2 linked regions of the Phreatobacter stygius genome follow. The protein of the gene in region 2 interacts with the protein of the main gene of each other region in a pairwise test. Links are inferred from orthologs where the notes say so. Each region holds a gene or a part of one and is shown on either strand. Other genes may lie near its edges.

Region 1 (7,101 bases), 2.3 Mb from region 2 along the record:
TTCCTTGAAAAGATGGGGATTGGGATGAGGTTGGCGCGCTTCTAGCAGTGCCTTAACCCGCCCGCAACGTCTTGGGCCCGGCAACGTCTTGGGCCCGGCAACGTCTTGGGCTTCCCGACGGCGCTGCGATGAACCCAACATGAAGCGATGGATCAGAAGGCGTTCAGCGCGCGGCGGCTAGCTTCTCTCACAACGGCTGAGCGATGTCGCCAAGCCGCCGAATGAAGCCGCCTCTCGCGGCCGCCTTTTGGAGAACTATAATGCGCAAGCTCGCCCTCACCGCCATCGTCGGCCTTGCCGCCCTGACGGCAGTGGCGTTGACGCCATCCAAGGCTGACGCCCAGGTGTCCATCGGCATCGGTGTCGCCACTCCCGGGCCCTATGTCCCGGTCCAGTATTACGGCGGCGGCGGCGGTTGGGATCGCCCGCATCATCGCCACGGCGGCTGGGACCGCCCGCATCATCGCCACGGCGGTTGGGGCGATCGCCCGCATTACCGCCCGCATCACCACTATCGTCCCTACGGCTTCGGCGGCGGCTACGGCCCCCGGCGCTGCTGGGTCGAGCGGCGCTGGGTCGAGACCCCCTGGGGCGCCCGCCCGCGTGACGTTCGCATCTGCCGCTGAGGCACAAGAGTAGTCGCGCGGGTTGTGTCGCCCCACCCGGCCCGCGCGAAGTCGGCCCGTCGCCCCGGTTGATCCGGAGCGGCGGGCCTTCTTGTTGCATGGAGAACCCGCATCCGGACGGATGCGAGGTGGCGCGAAGCCGGACGCATCGCGCCCGGATCAGGCTTCCAGCGTCTTCGACTTGAACAGGGCGCCGGCGACCGCGCCGGCAAGGGTCGGCACGATCAGGAACATCCAGACCTGGGCGAAGGCGGTGCCGCCGACGAACAGGGCCGGCCCGAAGGACCGCGACGGATTGAGCGAATTGCCCGAGACCGGCACGAAGGCCAGATGCAGGATGGCCAGCGTCAGGCCGATGGCGAGGCCCGCGACCGGCGTCGCGCCGGCCTTCGAGGTGGCCCCCAGAATGACCACGACGAACAGGAACGTGGCGACGAATTCGGCGATGATCGCCGAGGTCATCGAATAACCCGACCAGCCGGTCTGGCCGAGGCCAGCGGTTGCGACGTCATAACCGCCGGTCTTGCCGGTCAGCGTGACATAGAGGATGGCCGCCCCCACGATCGCGCCGAGGAACTGCGCGATGATATAGCCGGGAACTTCCGAGGTCGGCATGCGTCCGGCGACCCAGGCGCCGACGGTGACCGCCGGATTGATGTGGCAGCCGGACACCGGGCCGATGCCATAGGCCATGGCGGTGACCGCCAGGCCGAACGCCAGGCCAATCGGCAGGATCGCAAGCGAGGCCAAGGGCTGGCCGCTGCCCAAGGCACCACCGAGGCCACCCAAGGTGATCGCGCCGCAACCGATGATCACCAAAGCTGCCGATCCGATGAATTCGGCAAGATACTTCTTCATAGAACCGTTCATAACTGGCCCTCTCCATTGCCCGACTCGTTTTTTGGTCAGGCAGACGGAGCTTAACACCAGTCAGAGGCGAGGAACGGTCGAATTCGGCGCAATTCGCGCGGATTGTCATCTGCGAATGGGGGTTGACGCGGCGATTGGCGTGGTTTCACGCCCCAATTCCTGTCCGTCACGCAGGAAGCGCAGCGTCACCGCGGTGGCGGCCTGGGTGATACCGGGAAAGTTGTAGCTGTAGCTGCGCTCGACCCGGCCGGCCGACCGGCCACACTGGGCTGTCGGTTCGCGCACCACCGTGACCTCGACCGCCAGCGTCCGCGTGGTGACCCCTTTGGCGATCGCCCGCACCAGCCGCGTGCAGTCGTCGGGCAGGTCGGCCTTGATGGCGAGCTGGACGACGCCGGATTTCCAATGCGCCTCGGTGGCGGTCGTCCGAATGGTCTGGGCGACGGCGTCAGGCGCCGAAACCAGCATCACGATGATGGCGCCGGCAGCAGGAAATGCACGCATGGCCTCAAGCTCCGTACGTGATGGATGGGCAGTTCAGGAAAAACATGCCGGCCGGATGACGCGGCGATGCGGCTCGAGCGCGCCGCTCCGTGCCCGTGCTGCGCCATGGCGAGGATGACCGGCAGCTGGTTGAAATGCCCGGCCGATGCGACCGCGTCGCGCCCCGCGCCTGCCTTTGCGTCCGGCCATCTTGGTCTCATCGGGAGGCCTGTCCCTGTCGAGTCCAGTCGCCGGAGATTAACATGCCGGCACACGCGCGTCTTGCGTGGAACCACGTCCTCCGTCACAAGCACCGCCATGTTGCAGATCAACGACCTTACCGTACGCGTGGCCGGCCGCGTTCTCCTCGACAAGGCCTCCGTCGCCTTGCCGCCCAATGCGCGCGTCGGCTTCCTCGGCCGCAACGGCACGGGCAAGACCACTTTGTTCAAGGTGATCACCGGCGAATACGGGGCCGACGAGGGCACGATCAAGCTGCCGTCGCGGGCGCGCATCGGCGGCGTCGCCCAGGAAGCGCCGGGCGGTCCGCAATCGCTCATCGACTTCGTGCTGCAGGCGGACAAGGAGCGTTCCAGCCTGCTCGCCGAAGCCGAGACCGCGACCGATCCGCATCGGATCGCCGAGATCCAGATGCGGCTCGTCGATATCGACGCCCATTCGGCGCCGGCGCGCGCGGCGGTGATCCTGGCCGGCCTCGGCTTCGATGCCGAGGCGCAGCTGCGCCCCTGTTCCGACTTCTCCGGCGGCTGGCGCATGCGCGTGGCGCTCGCCGCCGTGCTGTTCGCCGAGCCCGACCTGCTGCTGCTGGACGAGCCGACCAACTATCTGGATCTCGAAGGCACGCTCTGGCTGCAGGAATATCTGGCCACCTATCCGCACAGCGTGCTGCTGATCAGCCACGACCGCGACCTGCTCGATGCCTCCGTCGAGCACATCCTGCACCTCGACCAGCGCAAGCTGACGCTCTGGCGCGGCTCCTATTCGACCTTTGCCCGGTCGCGGGCGATCGAAATGGCGGTGCGCGAAAAGGCGATCCGCAAGCAGGAGGACCGGCGCGCCGACCTGCAGGCTTTCGTCGACCGCTTCCGCGCCAAGGCGAGCAAGGCGCGCCAGGCCCAGTCGCGCCTGAAGATGCTGGAAAAGATGGAGACGGTGACGGCGATCGTCGAGACCGACGTCGCGCCGTTCACCATTCCCCCGCCTGAGCGCAAGGCGTCGCCGCCGATCATCAATCTGGAAGGCGCGTCCGTCGGTTATACCGAGAACAAGCCGATCCTGAAGCGGCTCGACCTGCGGATCGACGACGACGACCGCATTGGCCTGCTCGGCTCGAACGGCAATGGCAAATCGACGTTCCTGAAGCTGATTTCCGATCGCCTGAAAGCCATGTCCGGGCGCGTGACTCGCGCCGACAAGCTGAAGATCGCCTATTTCGCCCAGCACCAGCTGGACGAATTGCGCCCGGAGGAGAATGTCTACCAGCACCTCCGGCGGCTGATGCCGAACGACGCCGAAGCCAAGGTGCGCGCCGCTTCCGCCCGCGCCGGCTTCTCGGGCGAGCGGTCCAACACCAAGGTCTCGGCGCTGTCGGGCGGCGAAAAGGCACGGCTCCTGTTCGCGCTTGCGGTGTTCGAGGGCCCTCACCTGCTGATCCTCGACGAACCGACCAACCATCTCGACATCGACAGCCGCGCGGCCCTGGTCGAGGCGCTCAACGGCTATCCCGGCGCCGTGATGATCGTGTCGCACGACCGCTATCTCCTGGAGGCGACGGTCGACCGGCTCTGGCTGGTCGCCGACGGCAGCGTGCAGCCGTTCGACGGCGACCTCGACGATTACCGCAAGATCGTCTTGAGCGGCGGCTCCGCGCAATCGGTCAAGCCCGGCAAGGGCACCGGCAAATCCGCGGAAAAGGCGTCGGCGGAAGCCGCCGAGCTGGCGGCCCAATCGGCCGCTCCGGCCGCCCCGGCGCCAGCCGTCGCGGTCGAAGCCAAGCCGCTCGGCAAGCTCGAAGCCAAGGCCATGGCCAAGAAGGTCGCCGAGATCGAGGCGTCGATGAAGCGCCTGCGCGACGATATCCAGAAGATCGACCGGATCCTGGCCCAGCCCGGCTATTTCAAGGCGCAGCCGAACAATGCCGCGGAAGCCTCCAGGATCCGCACCCAGCGGGTCGCGCAACTGGCGGAAGCCGAAGAGGCCTGGCTCGAGGCCAGCGCGGCGCTCGAGGCCGCGAGCTAGGGGCCGGTCTCATCCCTTGCCGAGCGTCTTGCGCCACTTGGCCCTGAGCTGGGTCGGCCGTTCCGGATGGCGCTCTTCGAGGAAGGTCGCGCTCAGCACACGATCGGTGCGGAAACTGCGGAAATCCTGGCGCGTCTCGCACCAGGCGACGACATGTTTGACCGCGTCGAAATAGCCGATGGCGACCGGCCAGATCTTGCGTTCGCTGACCCGGCCGTGTTCGTCGCCATAACCGATCAGCACCTTGCGGCCGGCATGGATGGCGGCGCGCACCTGCGCCATGTCGATGGCGTCGGGCGTCGCGGCCCAGACCGGCGGCGTGCGGGCGGCGGGCTCGAGCACATAGGAGCGCAGCCGCTCCGGCACGATGGCGGCGATCTTGGCGATCAGATCGTGCGCGGCGCGTGACAGTTCCGGGTCGCCGCGATGGGCCACCCATTGGGCGCCCAGCACGGCCGCCTCGATTTCCACCGATGTCAGCATCAGGGGCGGCAAATCGAAACCACCCTCCAGCACATAACCAATGCCCGCCTCGCCGCGGATCGGCACGCGCTGGCCCATCAGGGTGGCGATATCGCGATAGACCGTGCGCTTGGAGGTCTCCAGTTCGGCGGCGATCGCGTCCGCCGTCAGCGGTTTGCGGGTGCGCCGCAGGATCTGGATGATCTGGAACAGCCGGTCAGCGGGTCTCATGAAACGACAGCCCGTCGTGATGATGCTGACACCATGATGGCAGCAGGATGGCAGTAGGACAAGAGGGTGTTCCACATCAGGAGAAACCGATGATCACCCTGTTCGGCGGCGGCGCCCAGTTCGGCCTTCCCGAGGTCAGCCCCTATGTCACCAAGACCGAGGTTCAGCTCAAGATGGCGGGCCTGGCCTATGCCAAGGACTTCGCCATGCCCGAGGCCTCACCCAAGGGACAGCTGCCCTTCATTGCCGACAACGGCGCGCTGATCGCCGATTCGACCTTCATCCGCGCCCATATCGAAAAGACCTATGGCCACGACTTCGACGCGGGCCTCACCCCGGTCGAGCGGGCGCAGGCCTGGGCGATCGAGCGGATGCTGGAAAACCACCTGGGCTGGACGGCCTGTCCGGAGCGCTACCTGAACCCGGCGAATTTCGCCAAGGGTCCGGCCCGCTGGTTCGACCAGGCGCCGGAACCCATCCGCGCCAAGCTGCGCGAAGACCTCAAGGCGGCGGTCACCGCCAATCTCAACGCGGTCGGCATCCTCAGACATTCGCCGGCCGAGATCGTCGCGCTCGGCGAACGCTCGCTGGCCGCCCTGTCGCTCCTGCTCGGCGAGCGCGACCATCTGATGGCCGATCACCCGGTCGGCGTCGACGCGACGGCTTTCGCCATGCTGGCGCAGATTCTGACGCCGTTCTTCGACACGCCGCTGCGCCGTCGGGCCGAGGCCCATGCCAACCTGGTCGCCTATGTCGACCGGATGATGGCGCGCTATTACCCTGAGCATCCGTGGCGGCAGGCGGCGTGAGGCGCCGGCTTCAGCGAAACCGCCGGTACCAGGCGACGGTCAGGCCAACCGCCAGGACCAGGCCGGTGCTGGCGGTGGCGATCATGACCGGCGGATAGCCGAAGCGGGCGATCGCCAGGCTGGCCGGCAGGGCGATGAGGTAGATCGCGGCGAAAAACGTCGCATTGAACAGGGCCAGCGGCGTCGCCCGCGCTTCCGGCGGCGTGCCGTCGCAGATCCAGGCGGACAGAACCGGAAAGCCAATGGAATGGCCCATGCCGAAGACCAGGCCGGCGGCGATCGCCATCGGCAGGCTGTTGGCGAGTGCCGCAAGCGTCAGGCCGAGCGCCAGGACCACCGCCCCGCCGGCGACCACAAGGCGCCGGTCGATGGTTTCGAGCGGCCCGAGCAAGCCGAGCCGGACGATGAAGATCGACAGCGTGAAACTGGTGAAGAAGGCACCGATCGACAGGCCGCGCTCGAGCATGACCGGCGCCATGAAAGCGCTGACGAAACCGAACATCGCGCCGAACACGCAGGCCGCGATCATCGGCAGCGTGATCCGGCCCGACGACAAGAGCGCCCGCATGCCGCCGACCTGCGGCTCGGCTTTCTCGACCGGCCGCAAGGTCCACAGCAGCGGCAGGGCGAGAAGGCCCGGGAGCGAGCCGGCCAGGAAAAACGTGCGCGGGCCGAAGGCGTGGAACAGATATTCGGCCACCACCGGACCGAAGGCATAAGGCAGCGGCGCCATGGCCGAGAGCAGGCCGAACAGCTGGATGAAGCGATCCTGGGTCAGCCTGGTCGTGCCGTAGGTCATGACCGGCGCGTGGAACAGGGCAAAGCCGGCCCCCTGGACGATGCGCGAGGCAAAGGAGCCGGCGAAGGACTCATGGGTGAAATAGAGGCTGACGAGGCCGAAGGTGGTCAGAACGGCGCCGAGCCTGACCGTCGGCAGCAGGCCGAAACGGTTGGCGGCGGCCCCGGAAAACAGGCTCGCCAGCACCAGCGGCACGCCATAGACGCCGAGCAGGATGCCAATGTCGGCGTGGCTGAAACCGGCCTCCTGCCAGACGACGGCGAGGATCACCGCCTGCTGATTGGTCATCGCGGTCAGGAACACGATGGTTCCGAGGCGGATGAATTCGGAGCGCGCTTTCGGATCGACGAAGCCGGGTGGGGTCAGACGTGCCTCACCGGTCACGCCTTCTTCTCCCAGCGGCCGATATCGTTCTGCTGCCAATAGGTGCAGGCATGGCCGCCGCCCTTGGCCTCGCGCCATTGCTGACGCGCCAGATCGACGGCATCGGGATCATTGCCGTCGAACATCAGCACCAGCCGGTCGTAGCTCGCCACATCGGCGGGCAGCGCCGCGCCGTCGA
Region 2 (7,765 bases):
GGTCCGGCGCGGAAATCGTCATAGGGCGGAATGGCGCAGGCCGAGAGACCGGCCATCGCCACGGCGGCAACAACAAGGGCTCTCACTCGAACCGTCCTTCCGTCTTGGACGGCAGCGGCGCGCCGAGCGACCAGGAATGGCCGAACGGATCCTTGAGCCGGCCGTAACGCATGTCCCAGAACGTATCGGAGGCCGGCATGGTGACGGTCGCGCCGGCACGCGCGGCGCGTGCCATCGCCGCATCGACCTCGGCCGGGCTGTTCAGGTTGACGTGAACCGTGACGGTGGTGCCGCCGAGCATCGGCGGCGCCGCGACGTCGTTGCCATGTTCCGGGAAGTGATCGGACAGCATGATCTGCGCGCCGAAGACGCTGAGCGTGGCGTGGAGCAGGCGCTTGCCGTCCTCCGCCATTTGCTGAAACGCCGGGGTCGCGCCAAACGCCTTTTCGTAGAAGGCGATCGCCTCGAGCCCACCCGAAACCGTGAGGTAGACCTCGATCGGCGCGAAGGATGGGCTCTCGGCCATGACGTCGTCTCCGCTGGTTGCCGGCTTAGAGATCCATCACCAGGCGCGCCGGATCTTCCAGGCTTTCCTTGATACGGACGAGGAAGGTCACCGCCTCCTTGCCGTCGACGATACGGTGGTCATAGGACACCGCCAGATACATCATCGGCCGGATCTCGATCTTGCCGGCGACCACCACCGGCCGTTCCTGGATCTTGTGCATGCCCAGGATGCCGGATTGCGGCGCGTTGAGGATCGGCGTCGACATCAGCGAGCCGTAGACCCCGCCATTCGAGATGGTGAAGGTGCCGCCCTGCATCTCGTCGATCTTCAACTGGCCGTCGCGGGCCCGCCGGCCGAAATCGGCAATGGTCTTCTCGATCTGGGCGATGCCCATCTGGTCGGCGTCGCGCACCACCGGAACCACCAGGCCCTTGTCGGTGCCGACGGCCACGCCGATGTGGCAGAAGTTCTTGTAGATGATGTCGGTGCCGTCGATCTCGGCATTGACCGCCGGGATGTCCTTCAGCGCCTGCACGCAGGCGCGCACGAAGAAGCCCATGAAGCCGAGCTTGGTGCCGTGCTTCTTCTCGAACAGGTCCTTGTACTGGCTGCGCAGCGCCATCAGCTGCGACATGTCGACCTCGTTGAACGTGGTCAGCATGGCGGCGTTGTTCTGGGCTTCCTTCAGCCGGCGCGCGATGGTCTGGCGCAGCTTGGTCATGCGCACGCGCTCTTCGCGCGGCGCATCGGCGGCCGGTGAAGCGGGACGCGCGGCGGCCGGCACCGGGCTGGCCGGGGCGGGCGCCGAGACGCCGGCGGCGATCGCCGCCAGCATGTCGCCCTTGGTCACCCGGCCGTCCTTGCCGGTGGCGGTGGCGGCCGACGGGCTGACACCGCTTTCGGCGGCGATGCGCGCGACCGCCGGGCCGTTGTCGACGCTGCGGGCCGGATGGGGCGCAGCGGCGGGAGCTGGCGCAGGAGCGGCGGTGGCGGCCGGGGCAGGGGCGGCGGCCTTGGGCGCGGGCGCCGCCGCCGCGGCACCCTCGGCGATCTGGCCGAGCAGGGCCTGGACGCCGACGGTGGTGCCGGAATCGGCGACGATTTCGGTCAGAGTGCCCGAGGCCGGCGCATTGACCTCGAGGGTCACCTTGTCGGTTTCCAGCTCGACCAGTGGTTCGTCCTGCTTCACGGCTTCGCCGGGCTTCTTGAACCACTTGGCGACGGTCGCTTCGGTGACCGATTCGCCGAGCGTTGGAACGCGGATTTCGGTGGCCATGGAATATCGTCCTCAACGAGAATGTTCAGACCCGGCCCGATGGCCGGGCGGGATCAGGAAAAGGCCTCGTCCAGGAAGGCCTGGAGCTGGGCTGCGTGGCGCGACATCAGGCCGGTGGCGGTGGCCGCCGAGGCCGGGCGACCGACATAGCGGGCGCGCTTGGATTTGGAGCCGGCGGTACCGAGCACCCATTCCAGATAGGGCTCGACGAAGCTCCAGGAGCCCATGTTCTTCGGCTCCTCCTGGCACCAGATCACATCCGCGTTCTTGAAGCGGCCGATCTCGTGGGCCAGCGCCTTCAGGGGGAACGGATAGAGCTGCTCGACGCGCATCAGATAGACGTCGTCGATGCCGCGCTTGATGCGGTCTTCGTAGAGATCGTAATAGACCTTGCCCGAGCACAGCACGACGCGGCGGATCTTCTTGTCCTCGACAAGCTTGATCTCCTGGTTCGGCAGAACCTCCGCGTCGTCCCACAGCACGCGGTGGAACGAGGTGCCGGTCTCGAACTCGGAGAGTTTCGACACCGCGCGCTTGTGGCGCAGCAGCGATTTCGGCGTCATCAGGATCAAGGGCTTGCGGATGTCGCGCTTCAGCTGCCGGCGCAGGATGTGGAAATAGTTCGCCGGCGTCGAGCAGTTCGCCACCTGCATATTGTCTTCGGCGCACATTTGCAGGAAGCGCTCGAGCCGGGCCGAGGAATGCTCGGGGCCCTGGCCCTCATAGCCGTGCGGCAAGAGGCAGACGAGCCCGGAGAGGCGCAGCCACTTGCGTTCGGCCGATGAGATGAACTGGTCGAAGACGACCTGCGCGCCATTGGCGAAATCGCCGAACTGGCCTTCCCAGGCGACCAGCGCATTCGGTTCGGCGAGCGTGTAGCCGTATTCGTAGCCGAGCACGGCCTCTTCCGAGAGCATCGAATTGATGACCTCGTATTTGGCCTGGCCGCCGCCGATATTGTTCAGCGGCGTGTAGCGAGCCTCGGTCTCCTGGTCGATCAGCACCGAATGGCGCTGCGAGAAGGTGCCGCGTTCGCTGTCCTGGCCGGACAGCCGGACGCGGTGGCCGTCGGCCACCAGAGTGCCGAAGGCCAGCGCCTCGCCGGTCGCCCAGTCGATGCCCTCGCCGGTTTCGATCATCTTGCGGCGGTTGTCCATGAACCGCTGGATCGTCCGGTGCGCAGTGAACTTCTCGGGGATCTTGGTGATCGCCTTGCCGATCTCGACGAGGCGGGCGTGGTCGACGCCGCTCGCGCCGCGGCGCGGATCGTCGTCGGTGGAACCCGGTGCCTTGAGACCTTGCCAGCGGCCGTCGAGCCAATCGGCCTTGTTCGGCTTGTAGGACTGGCCGGCTTCGTATTCGCCGTCGAGCCGCGTGCGCCAGTCGGCCTTCATCGCGTCGAATTCGGCCTCCGTCACCACGCCTTCGCCCACCAGCTTGGCGCCGTAGAGGTCGAGCGACGACTTCAGGCCTCTGATCTTCTTGTACATCAGCGGCTGGGTGAAGGCCGGCTCGTCACCCTCGTTGTGGCCGAAGCGGCGGTAGCACCACATGTCGATGACGACAGGCTTCTGGAACTTCTGCCGGAACTCGGTCGCCACCTTGGCGGCGAAGACGACCGCTTCCGGATCGTCGCCGTTGACGTGGAAGATCGGCGCTTCGACCATCTTCGCGACGTCGGACGGATAGGGCGAGGACCGGCTGTAGCGTGGATAGGTGGTGAAGCCGATCTGGTTGTTGATGATGAAATGGATCGAGCCGCCGGTGCGGTGGCCCTTCAGGCCGGACAGGCCGAAACATTCGGCCACCACGCCCTGGCCGGCGAACGAGGCGTCGCCGTGGATCAGCAGCGGCATCACCGCGGTGCGGTCCTCCGGCGGGCAGCCGTGCTGGTCCTGCTTGGCGCGCACCTTGCCGAGCACCACCGGGTTGACGATTTCCAGATGCGACGGATTGGGGGTCAGCGACAGATGCACCTTGTTGCCGTCGAATTCGCGGTCGGACGAGGCGCCGAGGTGGTATTTCACGTCGCCCGAGCCTTCCACGTCGTCCGGCGCGTAGGAACCGCCCTTGAACTCGTGGAACAATGCGCGATGGGGCTTCGCCATCACCTGGGTCAGCGTGTTCAGGCGGCCGCGATGGGCCATGCCGATCACGATCTCCTTCACGCCGAGATTGCCGCCGCGCTTGATGATCTGCTCGAGCGCCGGGATCATCGATTCGCCGCCGTCGAGGCCAAAGCGCTTGGTGCCGGTGTAGCGCAGGTCGAGGAACTTCTCGAAGCCCTCGGCCTCCACCAGCTTCTGCAGAATGGCGCGCTTGCCCTCCTTGGTGAAGGCGATTTCCTTGTCCGGACCTTCGATGCGTTCCTGGATCCAGGCCTTCTGGGCCGGATCGGTAATGTGCATGAACTCGACGCCGAGCGTCTGGCAATAGGTGCGCTCGAGAATGCCGACCATTTCGCGCAAGGACGCGAATTCCAGACCCAGCACCTTGTCGATGAAGATCTTGCGGTCGTAGTCGGCTTCGGTGAAGCCATAGGAGCGCGGGTCGAGCTCCTCATGGGTCTTCGGCGGATCGAGGCCGAGCGGATCGAGATTGGCGTGCAGATGGCCGCGGGCGCGATAGGCGCGGATCAGCATCAGTGCGCGCACTGAATCGCGCGTCGCCTGCTGGATGTCGGTCTCGGCGACCGGCGCGCCCTTCGGCGCGGCCGTATCGGCGGCCCGCGCCTTCAGCTTGTCGCCGATGACCTTTTCGATCGCCGCCCAATTGCCGTCGAGCGCCGAGATCAGCTCGCCATTGGCAGCGATCGGCCAGTTCGGCTTGGCCCAGGACGGGCCTTCGGCATTCTTGGCGACATCGCCGGCATCGTCGCCCAGCGACTTGAAGAAAGCCTGCCATTCCGCATCGACGGAGGCGGGGTTTGCTTCGTAGCGGGCGTAGAGGTCCTCGATATAGGCGGCGTTGCCGCCATAGAGGAATGAGGTGAGCGCGATGGTCTCGTCTTGGCGTGCCATGATCGGTTCCTGCAGCGTTCTGGATCGCGGGCGGCGTGGTCGGTCCGCACTTCAATCGAACGCCTTATGGCGTCTTCTTCGGTGGTGGAAATCGGCCGGAAGCTGGCCGATTTCTTGTTCGTTCGGAGCGCCTCAGCGCTTTTTCTTCAGAAGGTCGACCAGCGTCTTGCCGAGCCTCGCCGGTGACGGCGAGACGCGGATGCCGGCGGCCTCCATGGCGGCGATCTTGTCGTCGGCGCCGCCCTTGCCGCCCGAGATGATCGCACCGGCATGGCCCATGCGGCGGCCGGGAGGCGCGGTGCGGCCGGCGATGAAGCCGACCATCGGCTTCTTGCGGCCGCGCTTGGCCTCGTCCCGGATGAACTGGGCGGCATCTTCCTCCGCCGAGCCGCCGATCTCGCCGATCATCACGATCGACTCGGTCTTCGGATCGGCCAGGAACATTTCCAGCATGTCGATGAATTCGGTGCCCTTGACCGGATCGCCGCCGATGCCGACCGCGGTGGTCTGGCCGAGGCCTTCCTGGGTGGTCTGGAACACCGCTTCATAGGTCAGCGTGCCCGAGCGCGAGACGATGCCGACATTGCCCTTCTTGAAGATATTGGCCGGCATGATGCCGATCTTCGATTCGCCGGCGGTGACGACACCCGGGCAGTTCGGGCCGATCAGCCGCGATTTCGAGCCTTCCAGCGCGCGCTTGACCTTGATCATGTCCTGCACCGGAATGCCCTCGGTGATGCAGATGATCAGCGGGATCTCGGCATCGATCGCCTCGCAGATGGCATCCGCGGCGCCCGGCGGCGGCACATAGACCACCGAAGCGTCGGCGCCGGTCTTGTCGCGCGCCTCGGCCACCGTATCGAACACCGGCAGATTGAGATGGATCTGGCCGCCTTTGCCCGGAGCAACGCCGCCGACCATCTTGGTGCCATAGGCGATCGCCTGCTCGGAATGGAACGTGCCATTCTTGCCGGTGAAGCCCTGGGTGATGACCTTCGTCTTCTTAGTGATGAGAATGGACATTCATTGCTCCTTTGCGGTGACGCTCAGCCACGCGCGATGAGATTTTGCAGCCAGGGGCCGACGAAGAACGCCGCGGCGAACACGACCAGGCCGAGACCGGCGAGCTTGCCGCCGTCGCTGCGGCGGCCGGCTATGGCGCCGCTGACCACGGCGCCGGTGACATCTGGTCCATCCGGCACCACGTTGCGCACCATCCGGCGCACGATGGCATAGGGTATCGTGTCGATCGCGCCGCTGATGGCAGCCTCGCCGGTCTTGAGCGTCTTGCTCTGTGTGACCGCCGTATAGGCACTGGTCGCCTGCAGCCTCGTGAAGATTTTGCCGGCAAGGCCGAAAGCCACGAAGATGACGATGCCCCACGCGAACAGGGCGAGGCCGGCGAGGGCGAGCAGCGTCGTGATCATGCCAGTCTCCTTCGCCTGCCGGTTCGCGTGGTCATCGCCTTACTTCTTGGCTTTGGCGGCCGATTTCTTCTTCGGCGACGCGCTGCCCGATTTGGTCGACACGGTCTTGGCCGCGGCAGCGGCTTTCGCCGCGCCCTTGGCCGGGGTGGCACCCTTGACCGCCGACTTTGTCGAGCTTGCCGGTCCGGCAACCTTCGGGACCACGACGGAGGTCTTGGCGGCCGACTTGCCGGGGCTATTGGCCACCGTCTGCGACCCGCCTTTCGCCGCGGTTGCCTTGCCGGCGGGCTTGCCGGCCGAAGCCTTCGCGACGGGGGCCTTGGCCGCAGGAGCCTTGGCCACCGGAGCCTTGGCCGCCGGGGCCTTGGCGGCGGCCTTCTTGCCGGACGCGCCCTTGTCCTTGGCGCCTTGGCCCTTGGCGCCTTGGCCATTCACCGCGGCGACGATCTTCTGGGCGGCGTCATCAAGGTCGTCGGCCGGGATGACGTTGAGGCCGGAGGACCGGATGATCTGCTTGCCTTCCTCGACATTGGTGCCTTCGAGCCGCACCACCAGCGGCACTTCCAGGCCAACCGTCTTCACCGCGGCGATGACGCCGCGCGCGATGACGTCGCATTTCATGATGCCGCCGAAGATATTGACCAGGATGCCCTTCACCTGCGGATCGGCGGTGATGATCTTGAACGCCGCGGTGACCTTCTCCTCGCTGGCGCCGCCGCCGACATCCAGGAAGTTCGCCGGCTCCTCGCCATAGAGCTTGATGATGTCGAGGGTGGCCATGGCCAGACCCGCGCCGTTGACCATGCAGCCGATCGTGCCGTCGAGCGCGATATAGGCCAGGTCATATTTCGACGCCTCGATCTCCTTGGCGTCCTCTTCCGTCTCGTCGCGCAGCGCGACCACGTCGGGATGCCGGTACAGCGCGTTCGAATCGAACGACACCTTGGCGTCGAGCACCTTGATCTTGTTGTCCTTGGTGACGATGAGCGGATTGATCTCCAGCATCGCCATGTCCTTGGCGACGAAGGCCTTGTAGAGGATGGCGGCAACCGCTTCGGCCTGTTTGGCGAGGTCGCCGGTCAGGCCGAGCGTCTTGGCGATGGTGCGGCCGTGATGCGGCATGAAGCCGGTGGCCGGGTCGACCGAGAAGGTCTTGATCTTTTCAGGGGTCGCATGCGCGACCTCCTCGATATCCATGCCGCCCTCGGTCGATACGACGAAAGCGGTGCGGCCGGTCTCGCGATCGACCAGCATGGAGAGGTAGAATTCCTTGGCGATGTCGGAACCGTCCTCGACATAGAGGCGGTTGACCTGCTTGCCGGCCGGGCCGGTCTGGATCGTGACGAGCGTCGAGCCGAGCATCTGCTTGGCGAACTCGGCCACCTCGTCGATCGACTTGGCGAGCCTGACGCCGCCCTTTTCACCAGCCGCCTTTTCCTTGAACTTGCCCTTGCCGCGGCCGCCGGCGTGGATCTGGGACTTCACCACCCAGAGCGGGCCGCCGAGCTTCTTTGCCGCATCCTTGGCTTCCGAC

Evidence for each region. Proteins that work in one complex are often made in the same cells at the same time.
Region 1: the proteins of E8M01_RS19040 (region 2) and E8M01_RS29895 interact in binary tests that used the Escherichia coli proteins (3 or more experiments, as listed by UniProt). The link is inferred for Phreatobacter stygius from one-to-one orthologs.

What each region holds. Positions count from the first base shown.
Region 1 is NZ_CP039690.1:6,319,188-6,326,288, reverse strand. The notes cover bases 1,891-4,767. They hold E8M01_RS29895 (ABC-F family ATP-binding cassette domain-containing protein), read left to right. Parts: upstream 1,891-2,297; coding sequence 2,298-4,238; downstream 4,239-4,767. Other genes in these bases: E8M01_RS29890 (helix-turn-helix transcriptional regulator), read right to left, coding at 4,248-4,767; E8M01_RS29900 (hypothetical protein), read right to left, coding at 1,891-2,000. In the rest of the region: E8M01_RS29910 (hypothetical protein), read left to right, coding at 261-626; E8M01_RS29905 (aquaporin), read right to left, coding at 786-1,484; more of E8M01_RS29900, read right to left, coding at 1,602-1,890; more of E8M01_RS29890, read right to left, coding at 4,768-4,931; E8M01_RS29885 (glutathione S-transferase family protein), read left to right, coding at 5,021-5,740; E8M01_RS29880 (MFS transporter), read right to left, coding at 5,751-6,923; E8M01_RS29875 (DNA polymerase III subunit chi), read right to left, coding at 6,920-7,101. UniProt on the Escherichia coli protein: Genetic data indicate it may be involved in ribosome assembly or function.
Region 2 is NZ_CP039690.1:4,048,608-4,056,372, forward strand. Bases 1,638-5,178 are described here. They hold E8M01_RS19040 (2-oxoglutarate dehydrogenase E1 component), read right to left. Parts: upstream 4,805-5,178; coding sequence 1,838-4,804; downstream 1,638-1,837. Other genes in these bases: odhB (2-oxoglutarate dehydrogenase complex dihydrolipoyllysine-residue succinyltransferase), read right to left, coding at 1,638-1,784; sucD (succinate--CoA ligase subunit alpha), read right to left, coding at 4,937-5,178. Also shown: E8M01_RS19025 (hypothetical protein), read right to left, coding at 1-86; E8M01_RS19030 (VOC family protein), read right to left, coding at 83-526; more of odhB, read right to left, coding at 552-1,637; more of sucD, read right to left, coding at 5,179-5,827; E8M01_RS19050 (hypothetical protein), read right to left, coding at 5,851-6,231. UniProt on the Escherichia coli protein: E1 component of the 2-oxoglutarate dehydrogenase (OGDH) complex which catalyzes the decarboxylation of 2-oxoglutarate, the first step in the conversion of 2-oxoglutarate to succinyl-CoA and CO(2).